2 regions of the Dactylosporangium sp. NPDC006015 genome follow, and region 1 is predicted to be linked to the other one. Evidence: riboswitches for the same ligand, from Rfam matches in the RefSeq annotation. Region 1 holds a riboswitch; the other holds the start of a gene.
The links. A riboswitch is a leader RNA that binds a small molecule or an ion and turns the genes downstream of it on or off. The one in region 1 is predicted to bind cobalamin.

Region 1 (6,007 bases):
GGCGACCCGCTCGGCCCCGCCGGGACATACCCTCCGTCCAGCGCATGCAGGACCATCGTCAGTTCGTCGCCGGTACGGGACAGCCGCGGCACGATCTCCCGTGCGGCGAACTCCAGCACCCGTACCACATCCTGCAAATCCGAAATGTCGGAGATGTCGGTGATGGGCCAGCCCCGTGACTCCATCTCCGCCACGAGGGCGCGGGCCTGCGACTCGGCCTCGTCGACCGACACGCGCGCGGTCGAGCCCTCGGTCAGGCCGAGGGCCTCGCGCAGGCCGGGCAGCGCGACCGTGCCGCCCCACAGCTGCCGCGCCCGCAGCATGGCGAGGACCAGGTCGACCCGCGCCTCGCCCGCCGGCGCGACGCCGAGCACGTGCAGCCCGTCGCGGATCTGGACGTCCTTGATCTCGCAGAGCCAGCCGTCGATGTGCAGGATCAGCTCGTCGAACCCGTCGTCGCCGGGCCGGTCGGCCAGGCCCAGGTCGTGGTCGAGCCGCGCCGCCTGCAGCAGCGTCCAGATCTGCCCGCGGATCGCCGGCAGCTTCGCGGGGTCGAGGGCCGCGATCGTCGAGTGCTCGTCCAGGAGCTGCTCGAGGCGGGCGATGTCACCGTACGACTCGGCGCGCGCCATCGGCGGGATCAGGTGGTCGACCAGGGTGGCGTGCGCCCGCCGCTTCGCCTGGGTGCCCTCGCCGGGGTCGTTGACCAGGAACGGGTAGATCAGCGGCAGGTTTCCGAGGGCCGCGTCGGCACCGCACGAGGCGGACATCCCGACCGTCTTGCCCGGCAGCCACTCGAGGTTGCCGTGCTTGCCGACGTGCACGACCGCGTGCGCGCCGAACTCGTCGGCGAGCCACCGGTACGCGGCCAGGTAGTGGTGGCTCGGCGGCAGGTCGGGGTCGTGGTAGATCGCGACGGGGTTCTCCCCGAAGCCGCGCGGCGGCTGCACCATCACCACGACGTTGCCCTCGCGCAGCGCGGCGAGGACGATCTCGCCGCCGGGGTCGCGGGACGTGTCGACGAACAGCTCACCGGGCGCCGGCCCCCAGTGCCGCTCCATGTCCTCCCGCAGGTCGGCGGGGAGCGTGTCGAACCAGCTCCGGTACCGGGCGGCGGAGATCCGGATCGGGTTGCCGCGCAGCTGGTCCTCGGTGAGCCAGTTCACGTCCTGCCCGCCGGCGGCGATGAGCGTGTGCATCAGCGCGTCGCCGTCCTTCGGGAAGCCGTCGGCGCCGACGTACCCCTGCGCGTGCATCGCATCGAGCAGCCGCACGACGCTCGCGGGCGTGTCGAGGCCGACCGCGTTGCCGATCCGCGCGTGCTTCGTCGGGTACGCGCTGAGCATCAGCACGATCTTGCGGTCCTCGGGCCGCAGGTGCCGCAGCCGGGCGTGCGCGACCGCGGTCCCGGCGACCCGGCCGGCCCGCTCCCGGTCGGCGACGTACACGGTGAGGCCGTCGGCGTCGATCTCCTTGAACGAGAACGGCACCGTGATGATCCGGCCGTCGAACTCGGGGATCGCGACCTGCGTCGCGGTGTCCAGCGGCGACAGCCCGTCGTCGTTGGCGTCCCAGGTGTCGCGGGAGCTCGTGAGGCACAGCCCCTGCAGGATCGGGACGTCGAGCGCGGCCAGGGCGCCGACGTCCCACGCCCCGTCCTCGCCGCCGGCCTGCGCGTCGGCGGGCCGGGTGCCGCCCGCGGCGAGGACCGTGACGACCAGCGCGTCCGCCTGCCGCAGCGTGTCGAGCAGCTCAGCCGGGGCGGCGCGCAGCGACGAGGCGAACACCGGCAGGGCCCGCCCGCCCGCGTCCTCGACGGCCTCGCAGAGCGTCTCCACGAACGCGGTGTTTCCTGCCAGGTGGTGCGCCCGGTAGTAGATGATCCCGACGGTCGGGCCGTCGGCCGTGGAGTCCCGGTCCAGCTCTCCCCACGCGGGGGTCTGCACCGGCGGCGCGAACCCGTGGCCGGTCAGCAGGACCGTGTCGGAGAGGAAGTTGTGCAGCTCGGCGAGGTTGGCGGGGCCGCCCTCGGTGAAGTAGGCGTGGGCCTCCGCGGCGACGCCGGCGGGCACCGTCGAGTGGCGCATCAGCTCCGCGTCGGGCAGCGACTCACCGCCGAGCAGCACCACCGGCGCCGGCAGGCGCAGCAGCGTGTCGAACCCCTCCTGCCAGTCGCGGTAGCCGCCCAGGAACCGCACCACGACCAGGTCGGCGCCGTCGGCCAGGGCCGGCAGCTCCTCCACGGTGAGGCGGGACGGGTTGGCCAGCCGGAACGCCGCGCCGCTCGCACGGGCGCTGAGCAGGTCGGTGTCGGACGTCGACAGCAGCAGGATCACGCCGGGGTCCTCCCTCGGGGTCCGCGCCCCAAGTCGGTCGGGAAAGGTTCCGGCGGCGGAGAGTCTCCTGGCTCCCGGATCGGCGCTCGCCTCCGGCCTTCCCGGGCTCGCACCCGGTGGCCGTCGTCTCCGGCCCCCTGGGCGCTGGGCCCGGTGGCCGTCGTCGGAGGTCCACTCCCCGGTCACAGTGGCGGGACCGCGCCGGATTCACACCGGCTTCCTCCACACGTCGCCGTACAGCACCGCCAACTCTGCCGGTCACGGCTTCCCTGCGTCAAGCTCGCCCGGGCCGGCCTCCGCCGGGTCGGCCCGCTGGGTCGGGTCGCTTGGTCGGCTTCCTTGGGTCGGGGGCGGCGCTGCGCAGTAGTATCCGGCGCGTGCAGGCTGCCAGTGGACGTGACGCTCCGGACCGGTGCCCGGGTGCCGTGCAGGTCCACGCGGCGGCCGACGGCGGTCTTGCCCGCGTCCGACTGCCCGGCGGGCGGCTGACCGTCCCAGCCCTCGCGGTCCTCCGCGCCGCCGCCGCGGACCTCGGCGACCCCGCCCTGGAGCTCACCTCGCGCGGAAACGTGCAGATCAGAGGGCTGCGGCCGGACGCGTCGCCGGAGCTGGCGGCCAGGCTCACCGCCGCGGGACTGCTGCCGTCGGACACCCACGAGCGGGTCCGCAACATCATCGCCAGCCCGCTCAGCGGCCGCGACGGCCTCGGCGAGCTGGACGTGCGGCCGGTGGTGGCCGCGTTCGACGCCGGGCTGTGCGCCGACCCCGCGCTGGCGGCGCTGCCCGGCCGGTTCCTGGTGACCATCGACGACGGGCGCGGCGACGTGTCCCCGCTCGGCGGCGACGTCGGCCTGCACGGCGACCGCCTCCTCCTCGCCGGGCTCCCGACCGCGGGCCGGGGCGGTGACAACCCCGCTGAGCTGCTGCTCCGGGCGTCCCGGGCGTTCCTGGACGAGCGCGCTGCGCAGGGCGGCACCGCGTGGCGGCTGGCCGAGCTGACCGACGGCCCGGCCCGGGTGGCGGCCCGCCTGGGGTTCGCCCCCGGTACAGACGTTGACCAATTCGTAGGCTCGCCTGCGCCGGCGGTCGGACGGGCCCCGCAGGTCGGGGGACTGGTCGCGCTGACGGTGGTCGTACCACTCGGGCTGCTGACACCGGAGCAGTCGGCGGCGCTCGTCGCGGCGGCGCCGGGGGAGATCATCGTCACGCCGTGGCGGACCGTCGTCGTGCCCGACGTGCCGGTCGAAGAAGCTGGACGTCTCGAGTCACTGCTGACGACCGCCGGCCTCGGCACCGACCCCGCGACGCCGTGGGCCGGAGTCACGGCGTGCGCCGGCCGGCCCGGCTGCGCGAAGGCCCTCGCCGACGTGCGCGCCGACGCCCGCGCGGCCGTCCTCAGCGGTCTCGACCATGCGTTGCCGGTGCACTGGGTCGGCTGCGAACGGCGCTGCGGCGCACCGAAGGGAAGGCACGTGGAGATGCTCGCGACCGCCGACGGCTACCGGGTGCTGTCATGACGGCTCAGGAGACCGTCGCTGATGGCGCCTCCGGTTCCGTCCAGGACGGTGGCTTCGACTACGTCAAGGACGGCGCGGAGATCTACCGGCGGTCGTTCGCGACGATCCGCGCCGAGGCCGACCTGTCCGCGCTGCCCGCCGACGTCGCCCAGGTCACCGTCCGCATGATCCACGCGTGCGGCATGGTCGACCTCGCCGGTGACGTCGGGTACAGCGCGGACGTCGTGCGCCTCGCCCGCGCCGCCCTGCGCGACGGCGCCCCGATCCTGTGCGATGCGGAGATGGTCGCCTCCGGCGTGACCCGCGCCCGGCTGCCCCGCGACAACGAGGTCCTGTGCACGCTGCGCGACCCACGGGTCCCGGCGCTCGCCCACGAGCTGGGCACCACCCGCAGCGCCGCCGCCCTCGACCTGTGGGGTCCGCGCCTCGACGGCGCGGTCGTCGCCATCGGCAACGCGCCGACGGCGCTGTTCCGGCTCCTGGAGATGATCGCGGCCGGCGCGCCCCGGCCCGCGGCCGTGCTGGGCATCCCCGTCGGGTTCATCGGCGCGGCCGAGTCGAAGGTCGCGCTCGCGGCGTCGGACCTGCCGCACCTGGTCGTGCACGGCCGCCGGGGCGGCAGCGCGATGACGGCCGCCGCCGTCAACGCCATCGCGGACGAGAAGGAATGACCACAGTGGACACCGGTCGGTTGTACGGCGTAGGACTCGGCCCCGGCGACCCGGAGCTCGTGACGGTCAAGGCGGCCCGGCTCATCGCCGCCGCACCCGTCGTCGCGTTCCACAGCGCCCGCCACGGGCGCAGCATCGCCCGTTCGATCGCCGCGCCGTACCTGCGCGACGGCCAGATCGAAGAGGCGCTCGTCTACCCGGTCACCACCGAGGAGGTCCGCGACTACCGGGCCCTCATCGAGGAGCACTACGACGCGTGGGCGGCCCGGCTCGCCGCGCACCTCGACGCCGGCCGTGACGTGGTCGTGCTCTGTGAGGGCGACCCGTTCTTCTACGGCTCGTACATGCACATGCACAAGCGCCTGTCGCACGCCTACGCGACGGAGGTCGTGCCGGGCGTCACCTCCGTCTCGGGCGCGTCCGCGGTGCTCGGCCGCCCCCTCGTCGAGCGCGACGAGGTGCTCACCGTGCTGCCCGGCACGCTGCCCGTCGACGACCTGGCCGCGCGGCTCGCCAGCACCGACTCCGCCGCCGTCATGAAGCTCGGCCGCACGTTCGGGGCCGTCCGGGACGCCCTGGAGCGCGCCGGCCGCCTCGATGACGCCTGGTACGTCGAGCGCGCCACCACCGCCAACGAGCGCGTCGCCCCTCTGTCCACTGTGGACCCGGCCGAGGTCCCGTACTTCTCCCTCGCCCTGCTGCCGAGCCGCATGCACGAGGAGACGGCGTCGGCGCTGCGGTCCACGCCGCCCGCGGTCGCCGCCGGCGAGGTCGTCGTCGTCGGGCTCGGCCCGGCCGGCCGGGACTGGCTCACCCCCGAGGCCCTGGCCGCGGTCGAGGCCGCCTCCGACCTCGTCGGCTACGCCCCGTACCTGGCCCGGATCCCGTCCAACCCCCGCCAGCGCCGGCACGCCTCCGACAACAAGGTCGAGTCGGAGCGCGCCGAGTTCGCCCTGTCCCTCGCGAAGGAAGGCCGCCGCGTCGCCGTCGTGTCGTCCGGCGATCCGGGCGTGTTCGCGATGGCGGCCGCGGTACTGGAGATCGCCGCCGAACCCCGCTGGAAGGACGTCCCGGTGCGCGTCCTGCCCGGCCTGACCGCCGCCCAGGCGGTGGCGAGCCGCGCGGGCGCCCCCCTCGGCCACGACTTCTGCGTGCTGTCGCTGTCCGACCGCCTGAAGCCGTGGGACGTCATCGCCGCCCGCCTCGAGGCCGCGGCCGGCGCCGACCTCGTCATCGCCATCTACAACCCGGGCTCGAAGAGCCGCACCTGGCAGGTCGAGGCCGCCCGCGACCTGCTGCTGCGCCACCGCTCCCCGGAAACCCCGGTCGTCCTGGGCCGCGACGTCGGCGGCCCGCAGGAGCGCGTCCGCGTGGTGCGCCTCGCTGACCTGGACCCGTCCGAAGTGGACATGCGAACCCTGCTCATCGTCGGCTCGTCCCAGACCCGCACCCTGACCCGCGGCGACGGCGCCCCCGTCGTCTT
Region 2 (6,007 bases), on a different contig from region 1:
CTGGACCCGGGTGGACAGGTCCCGCGCCGGCGCCGAGTCGAACGGCAGCCGGAGCGTGAAGAACGCGTCCTGCAGGCCCATCAGGCCGAGGCCGACCGGCCGCCAGCGCGGGTTCGACGCGGCGGCCTGCGCCGCCGGGTAGTAGTTGATGTCGATGACCCGGTCGAGGAACACGACGGCGGTGCGGACGGTCTCCCGCAGCCGCTGCCAGTCGACGCCGTCGGCGGTGACGTGCGCGCCGAGGTTGATCGAGCCGAGGTTGCACACGGCGGTCTCGTCGTCGCTGTTGACCTCGAGGATCTCGGTGCACAGGTTCGACAGGTGGATGGTGTTGCCGGGCGCCCCGGTCTGGTTCGACAGCGCGTTGGAGCGGTCCTTGAACGTCATCCACCCGTTGCCGGTCTGGGCGAGCGTGCGCATCATCCGGGCGTACAGGTCACGGGCCTTGACCGTCCTGACCGCCCGCTTCTCCGCGACGCGGTAGGCGTCGTCGAACGCCTCGCCGTGCAGGTCGGGCAGCTCCGGCGCGTCGGACGGGTCGATGAGCGACCAGTCGGCGTCGGCCTCGACCCGGCGCATGAACTCGTCCGGGATCCAGTTGGCCAGGTTCAGGTTGTGCGTGCGCCGGGACTCCTCGCCGGTGTTGTCCCGCAGCTCCAGGAACTCCTCGATGTCCGGGTGCCATGGCTCCAGGTACACGCACGCGGCACCCTTGCGCCGGCCGCCCTGGTTCACCGCCGCGACCCCGGCGTCGAGGGTCTTCAGGAACGGCACGATCCCGTTGGACCTGCCGTTGGTGCCGCGGATGAGCGCGCCCCGGCCGCGGACCCGCGTCCAGGAGATGCCGATGCCGCCGGAGAACTTCGACAGCTTCGCGACCTGGTGGTAGCGCTCGTAGATCGAGTCGAGCTCGTCGCGGGGCGAGTCGACCAGGAAGCAGGAGGACATCTGGGTGTGCCGGGTGCCGGAGTTGAACAGCGTCGGCGAGCTCGGCAGGTACGCCAGGGACGACATGAGCCGGTAGAAGCCGGTCGCCTCGGACGGCGTCCGCGACAGCCCGCAGGCCACCCGCAGCAGCCAGTACTGCGGCGTCTCCACGACGAGGCGGCTGGTCGGGTGGCGCAGCAGGTACCGGTCGGCGACCGTCCGCAGCCCGAAGTACTCGAACCGCAGGTCACCGTCCGGGTCGACGGCGTCGTCGAGCTCGCGGGCGTGGCGGGCCACGAACGCCGCCGTCTCGTCGCCGATCAGCCCCAGGCCGTGGGCATGGCGGATCGACTGGCTGAAGCCGGCCACGTCCTGCCCGCGGACCTCCTTGCCGACGTACGCGGCGAGCAGCCGCGCCGCGAGCCTCGAATACTGCGGCTCCTCACCGATGAGCTCGGCGGCGGTCTGGATCGACAGCTTGTCCAGCTCCGCGGTGGTGGCGCCGTCGTACAGGCCGCTGATCGTCCTGGTCGCCACCCGCAGCGGGTCAACCTCGTCGAGGCCGCCGACCCACCGCTCGACCGCCTTGACGATCTTGCCGACGTCGACCGGCTCCAGGTCGCCGTCGCGGTTCCGGACCCGCATCGCAGGCCGGCGTGGCTGCGCCGTCGTGACCGTCACTGGCTCTCTCCTCGCGAGCTCGTTCCAGTGGATCCGAGGTCGCGGGGACGCCGAACGGCGCGCACGGCGGGTCGCCCGTCCGTGAACCGTTCATGGTGGCGTCGGCCGTCCCGCGCGGCCTCGAAGCCGCCACGCACGGGGTGTGCGTGGCGCGCTGGCAGGTCTTCGGACTCGCGGGCGTGACCACGGATGGTCGCCTACTGGCCGTCACTTCCCAGGCCGGATGGCCCAGTGTGCTCGACGGCGGTCGTTCCCACTCACCGCTGCGGGGCAGTCCCGGACTCGCACCGGGTTCCCTCTTGCCTCGACCCGGCCCCGCTGGGGGACCGGCTCGAACCAGCTGCGTCGAGCACCATATCTAGGGCCGCCGAAAAATGCACACACCACATGTCGGTGCGGCGTGTTGTGATCTTCACATTCCGCGGCCGGCTGTCCCGTGACAGCCGTGCCGACGTGTCGTGTGCCCGGCCCGTGCCCTTGAAGGTTGCCGATTCCTCTGGCAGTCTCGTCATGCCGCCGCGATGTTAGCGCTCACTTCACCCGCCAGTCATGAGGTGCGGACGCGTCGCACAAGCATGTTAACGCTCACACATCCAACGCCCGCCGTCACGGTCGAAAGGATCAACCCCATGCCTCACCCCAGCGTCAGCCGCCGCCGGCTGCTGCAGACCACCGGCGCCGTCGCCGCCGCCTCGGCGGCCGCGCCCCTGCTCGGCGCCCCGACCGCCGCGGGCGCCGCCCTCGCCCCGGCCCGCGCCGACATCGGCGTCTCGGCCTACGCGTTCGACCTCGGGCAGGTGCGGCTGAGCACCGGCCGCTTCCTGGACAACCAGAACCGGACCCTGGCCTACCTGCGCTTCGTCGACGTCAACCGGCTCGTCTACAACTTCCGGGCCAACCACCGGCTGTCCACCGCCGGCGCCGCCGCGACCGGCGGCTGGGACGCGCCGACCTTCCCGTTCCGCACCCACATGCAGGGCCACCTGCTGACCGCCTGGGCCCAGGCCTACGCCGTGCTCGGCGACACCACCTGCCGGGACAAGGCCAACGCCATGGTCGCCGCGATGGCCGCCTGCCAGGCCAACAACGCCGCCGCCGGCTTCAGCACCGGCTACCTGTCCGGCTTCCCGGAGTCCGACTTCACCGCCCTGGAGTCCGGCACCCTCAGCAACGGCAACGTCCCCTGGTACTGCATCCACAAGACCCTCGCCGGGCTGCTGGACGTGTGGCGGTACATCGGCAGCACCCAGGCGCGTGACGTGCTCCTCGCCCTCGCGGGCTGGGCCGACTGGCGCACCGGCCGGCTCAGCGCGAGCCAGATGCAGACCACGCTGGGCGTCGAGTTCGGCGGCATGAACGCGGTCCTCACCGACCTGTACCAGCAGACCGGCGACGCGCGCTGGCTCACCGCGGCCCAGCGCTTCGACCACGCGGCCGTGTTCAACCCGCTCGCGTCCAACACCGACCAGCTCAACGGGCTGCACGCCAACACCCAGGTGCCGAAGTGGATCGGCGCCGCCCGCGAGTACAAGGCGACCGGCACCACCCGGTACCGCGACATCGCCGTCAACGCCTGGAACATCACCGTCAACGCCCACACGTACGTCATCGGCGGCAACAGCCAGGCGGAGCACTTCCGCGCCCCCAACGCCATCGCCTCCTACCTGGCCAACGACACGTGCGAGCAGTGCAACACGTACAACATGCTGAAACTCACCAGAGAGCTCTGGCTGCTCGACCCGAACAACGCCGCCTACTTCGACTTCTACGAGCGGGCGCTGCTCAACCATCTCATCGGCGCGCAGAACCCCGCCGACAGCCACGGCCACATCACCTACTTCACCGGCCTGCAGGCGGGCGCCCGGCGCGGCGTCGGCCCGGCGTGGGGCGGCGGCACGTGGAGCACCGACTACGACAGCTTCTGGTGCTGCCAGGGCACCGGCGTCGAGACCAACACGAAGCTGATGGACTCCATCTACTTCTCCAACGGCACCACGCTGACGGTGAACCTGTTCGTGCCGTCGGTGCTCACCTGGAGCCAGCGCGGGATCACGGTCACGCAGACCACCACGTATCCGGTCAGCGACACCACCACGCTGCAGGTCACCGGCAGCGTCGGCGGCTCCTGGACCATGCGGATCCGCATCCCGTCGTGGACCTCGGGCGCGACCGTCAGCGTCAACGGCACCGCGCAGAGCATCGCGACCACACCCGGCACGTACGCGTCGCTGACCCGGTCGTGGACGTCCGGCGACACCGTCACCGTCCGCCTGCCGATGGCCGTGGCGGTCCGGCCCACCAACGACAACGCCAACGTCGTCGCCGTCACCTACGGCCCGGTCGTCCTCGCCGGCAACTACGGCAACACCGCGCTGTCCTCGCTGCCCGCCCTCACCACCTCGTCGGTGACCCGCACCGGCAGCGGCTCGCTCGCCTTCACCGCCACCGCCAACGGCACGAACGTCGGCCTGGGCCCGTTCCAGGACGCGCACGGCTTCAACTACACCGTCTACTGGAGCGCCAACGGCGCATCCTCCGTGCCGAACTACCGGCTGGTCAACGCCGCCAGCGGCCTGGTGCTCGGCGTGCAGAACATGTCCACCGCCGACGGCGGCCTGGCACTGCAGTGGACCGACAACGGCACCGCCGACCACAACTGGGAGCTCGTCGTCGACGGCACCGCCGTCCGCCTCCGCAACCTCAACAGCGGTAAGGTGCTCGGCATCCAGAACATGTCCACTGCCGCGGACGCCGTCGCCCTGCAGTGGGCCGACAACGGCACCGCCGACCATCGCTGGACGATCGTCGACAACGGCGACGGCAACCACAAGCTCCGCAACGTCAACAGCGGCCTGGTCCTGGGCATCCTGGGCAACTCGACCGCCAACGGCGGCCAGGCCGTCCAGACTACCGACGACGGCAGCACCGACAACCTGTGGCGGCTGCTGCCCGGCGGCGCCCGCCGCATCCAGAACCTCGGCAGCGGCCTCGTCCTCGGCGTCACCAACATGTCCACGGCAAGCGGCGCCCTCGTCCTGCAGTGGGGCGACACCGGCACCGCCGACCACCTGTGGACCGCGGTCGCCGACACCGGCGGCTACATCCGTCTCCGCAACGCCAACAGCGGCCTCGTCCTCGGCGTCGAGAACGCCGGCACCGCCAACGGCGCCAGAGCCGTCCAACTCGCCGACACCTCGTCCTCCGATCGGCGTTGGCGGCTGCGGTACGGCGCGAACGGCTACTTCCGCATCCAGGCCGCGAACGGCGGCCGGGTCCTCGGCGTCAACGGCGCCTCCACCGCCCAGGGCGCCCAGGTCCTCATCTGGGACGACAACGGCACCAACGACCACCTCTGGCGCTTCATCTGACCGTGGCCGTGCGTGGCCGGTGCACGTGCCGGCCACGCACGCCACGCGTCAGCGATCGAGCGCGCCGCCGGTGGCCGACCCGAAGTACGCGCGGAGCTTGTCCGCGTACGGCCGCCGCTGCTCAGCCGGGGCGAAATCCTTCTCCGGGTGGGTGAAGTAGAGGTCGTCGCCGGCGTACCGCGGAAACACATGGACGTGGTAGTGCCACCTGTCCTGGTTCCCGGCCGGCTCGTTGTGCTGACGCACCGAGGTCCCGTCGCAGCCGTACGTCCGCCGGACCGCGATCGCGACCTCGCGGACCAGGTCGTGGACCGCGTGACCGTAGCGGGACGGCAGGTCGTACAGGTTCTCGTGGTGCTCGTTCGGCACGACCAGCACGTGACCGCGGTTCCTCGGCCACCATCGCGGCGACACGAACGCGGTGGCCAGCTCGTCGCGCCGCACGACGTCCTCCTGCGTCCGCCGCTCGTCCCCGCCGCCCGCCACCAGCCGGCAGAAGGGGCACTCGTAGTCGTCCGGCGCGTGGTTGAACATGACACCCCTCACGGTCGGCAGGACACGGAGATCATTCTTCCAGCGTCGCATGTGGTTTCCGCCTCACCACCACCCGTGTCGCGGGCATCCGGGGCGGCCGGATGGCTGATCTCACCCGGCGCCCCGTTGCCCGCCGGCGCCGCGGTTCGTACCGTCGCGGCCATGACCGCCTGGACCCTCGCCGTCGCCCGTGACGACCTCGCCCGGACCGTGCTCGCCGAAGGGCCGGTGCCGGACCTGGCCGGCGGTGAGGCGCTGCTGCGGGTCGACCGGGTCGGCATGACAGCCAACAACGTCACCTACGCCGTGCTCGGCGAGTCGATGCGCTACTGGGAGTTCTTCCCGCATCGCGACCCCGGCCTGGGACTGGTGCCGCTGTGGGGCTTCGCGGAGGTGGCGGCGTCGACGGTACCGGGTGTCGAGCCCGGCCAGCGCGTGTACGGCTACCTGCCACCCGCCAGTCACCTCGTCGTGCGGCCGGTGCGGATCGACGGGAC

Region 2: linked by a shared signal. The riboswitch ahead of ABZ321_RS26980 (ribonucleoside-diphosphate reductase subunit alpha) and the one ahead of cobN (cobaltochelatase subunit CobN) in region 1 are both predicted to bind cobalamin.

The regions. Positions count from the first base shown of each region.
Region 1 is NZ_JBEXUD010000010.1:345,124-351,130, forward strand. Features, by position in the region: gene cobN (cobaltochelatase subunit CobN) at 1-2,336, opposite strand, end outside; cobalamin riboswitch at 2,376-2,598, opposite strand; gene ABZ321_RS20895 (precorrin-3B synthase) at 2,714-3,853, shown strand; gene ABZ321_RS20900 (precorrin-8X methylmutase) at 3,850-4,524, shown strand; gene ABZ321_RS20905 (precorrin-2 C(20)-methyltransferase) at 4,521-6,007, shown strand, end outside.
Region 2 is NZ_JBEXUD010000015.1:189,522-195,528, reverse strand. Features, by position in the region: gene ABZ321_RS26980 (ribonucleoside-diphosphate reductase subunit alpha) at 1-1,572, opposite strand, end outside; cobalamin riboswitch at 1,747-1,964, opposite strand; gene ABZ321_RS26975 (beta-L-arabinofuranosidase domain-containing protein) at 2,238-4,976, shown strand; gene ABZ321_RS26970 (HIT domain-containing protein) at 5,025-5,522, opposite strand; gene ABZ321_RS26965 (DUF2855 family protein) at 5,673-6,007, shown strand, end outside.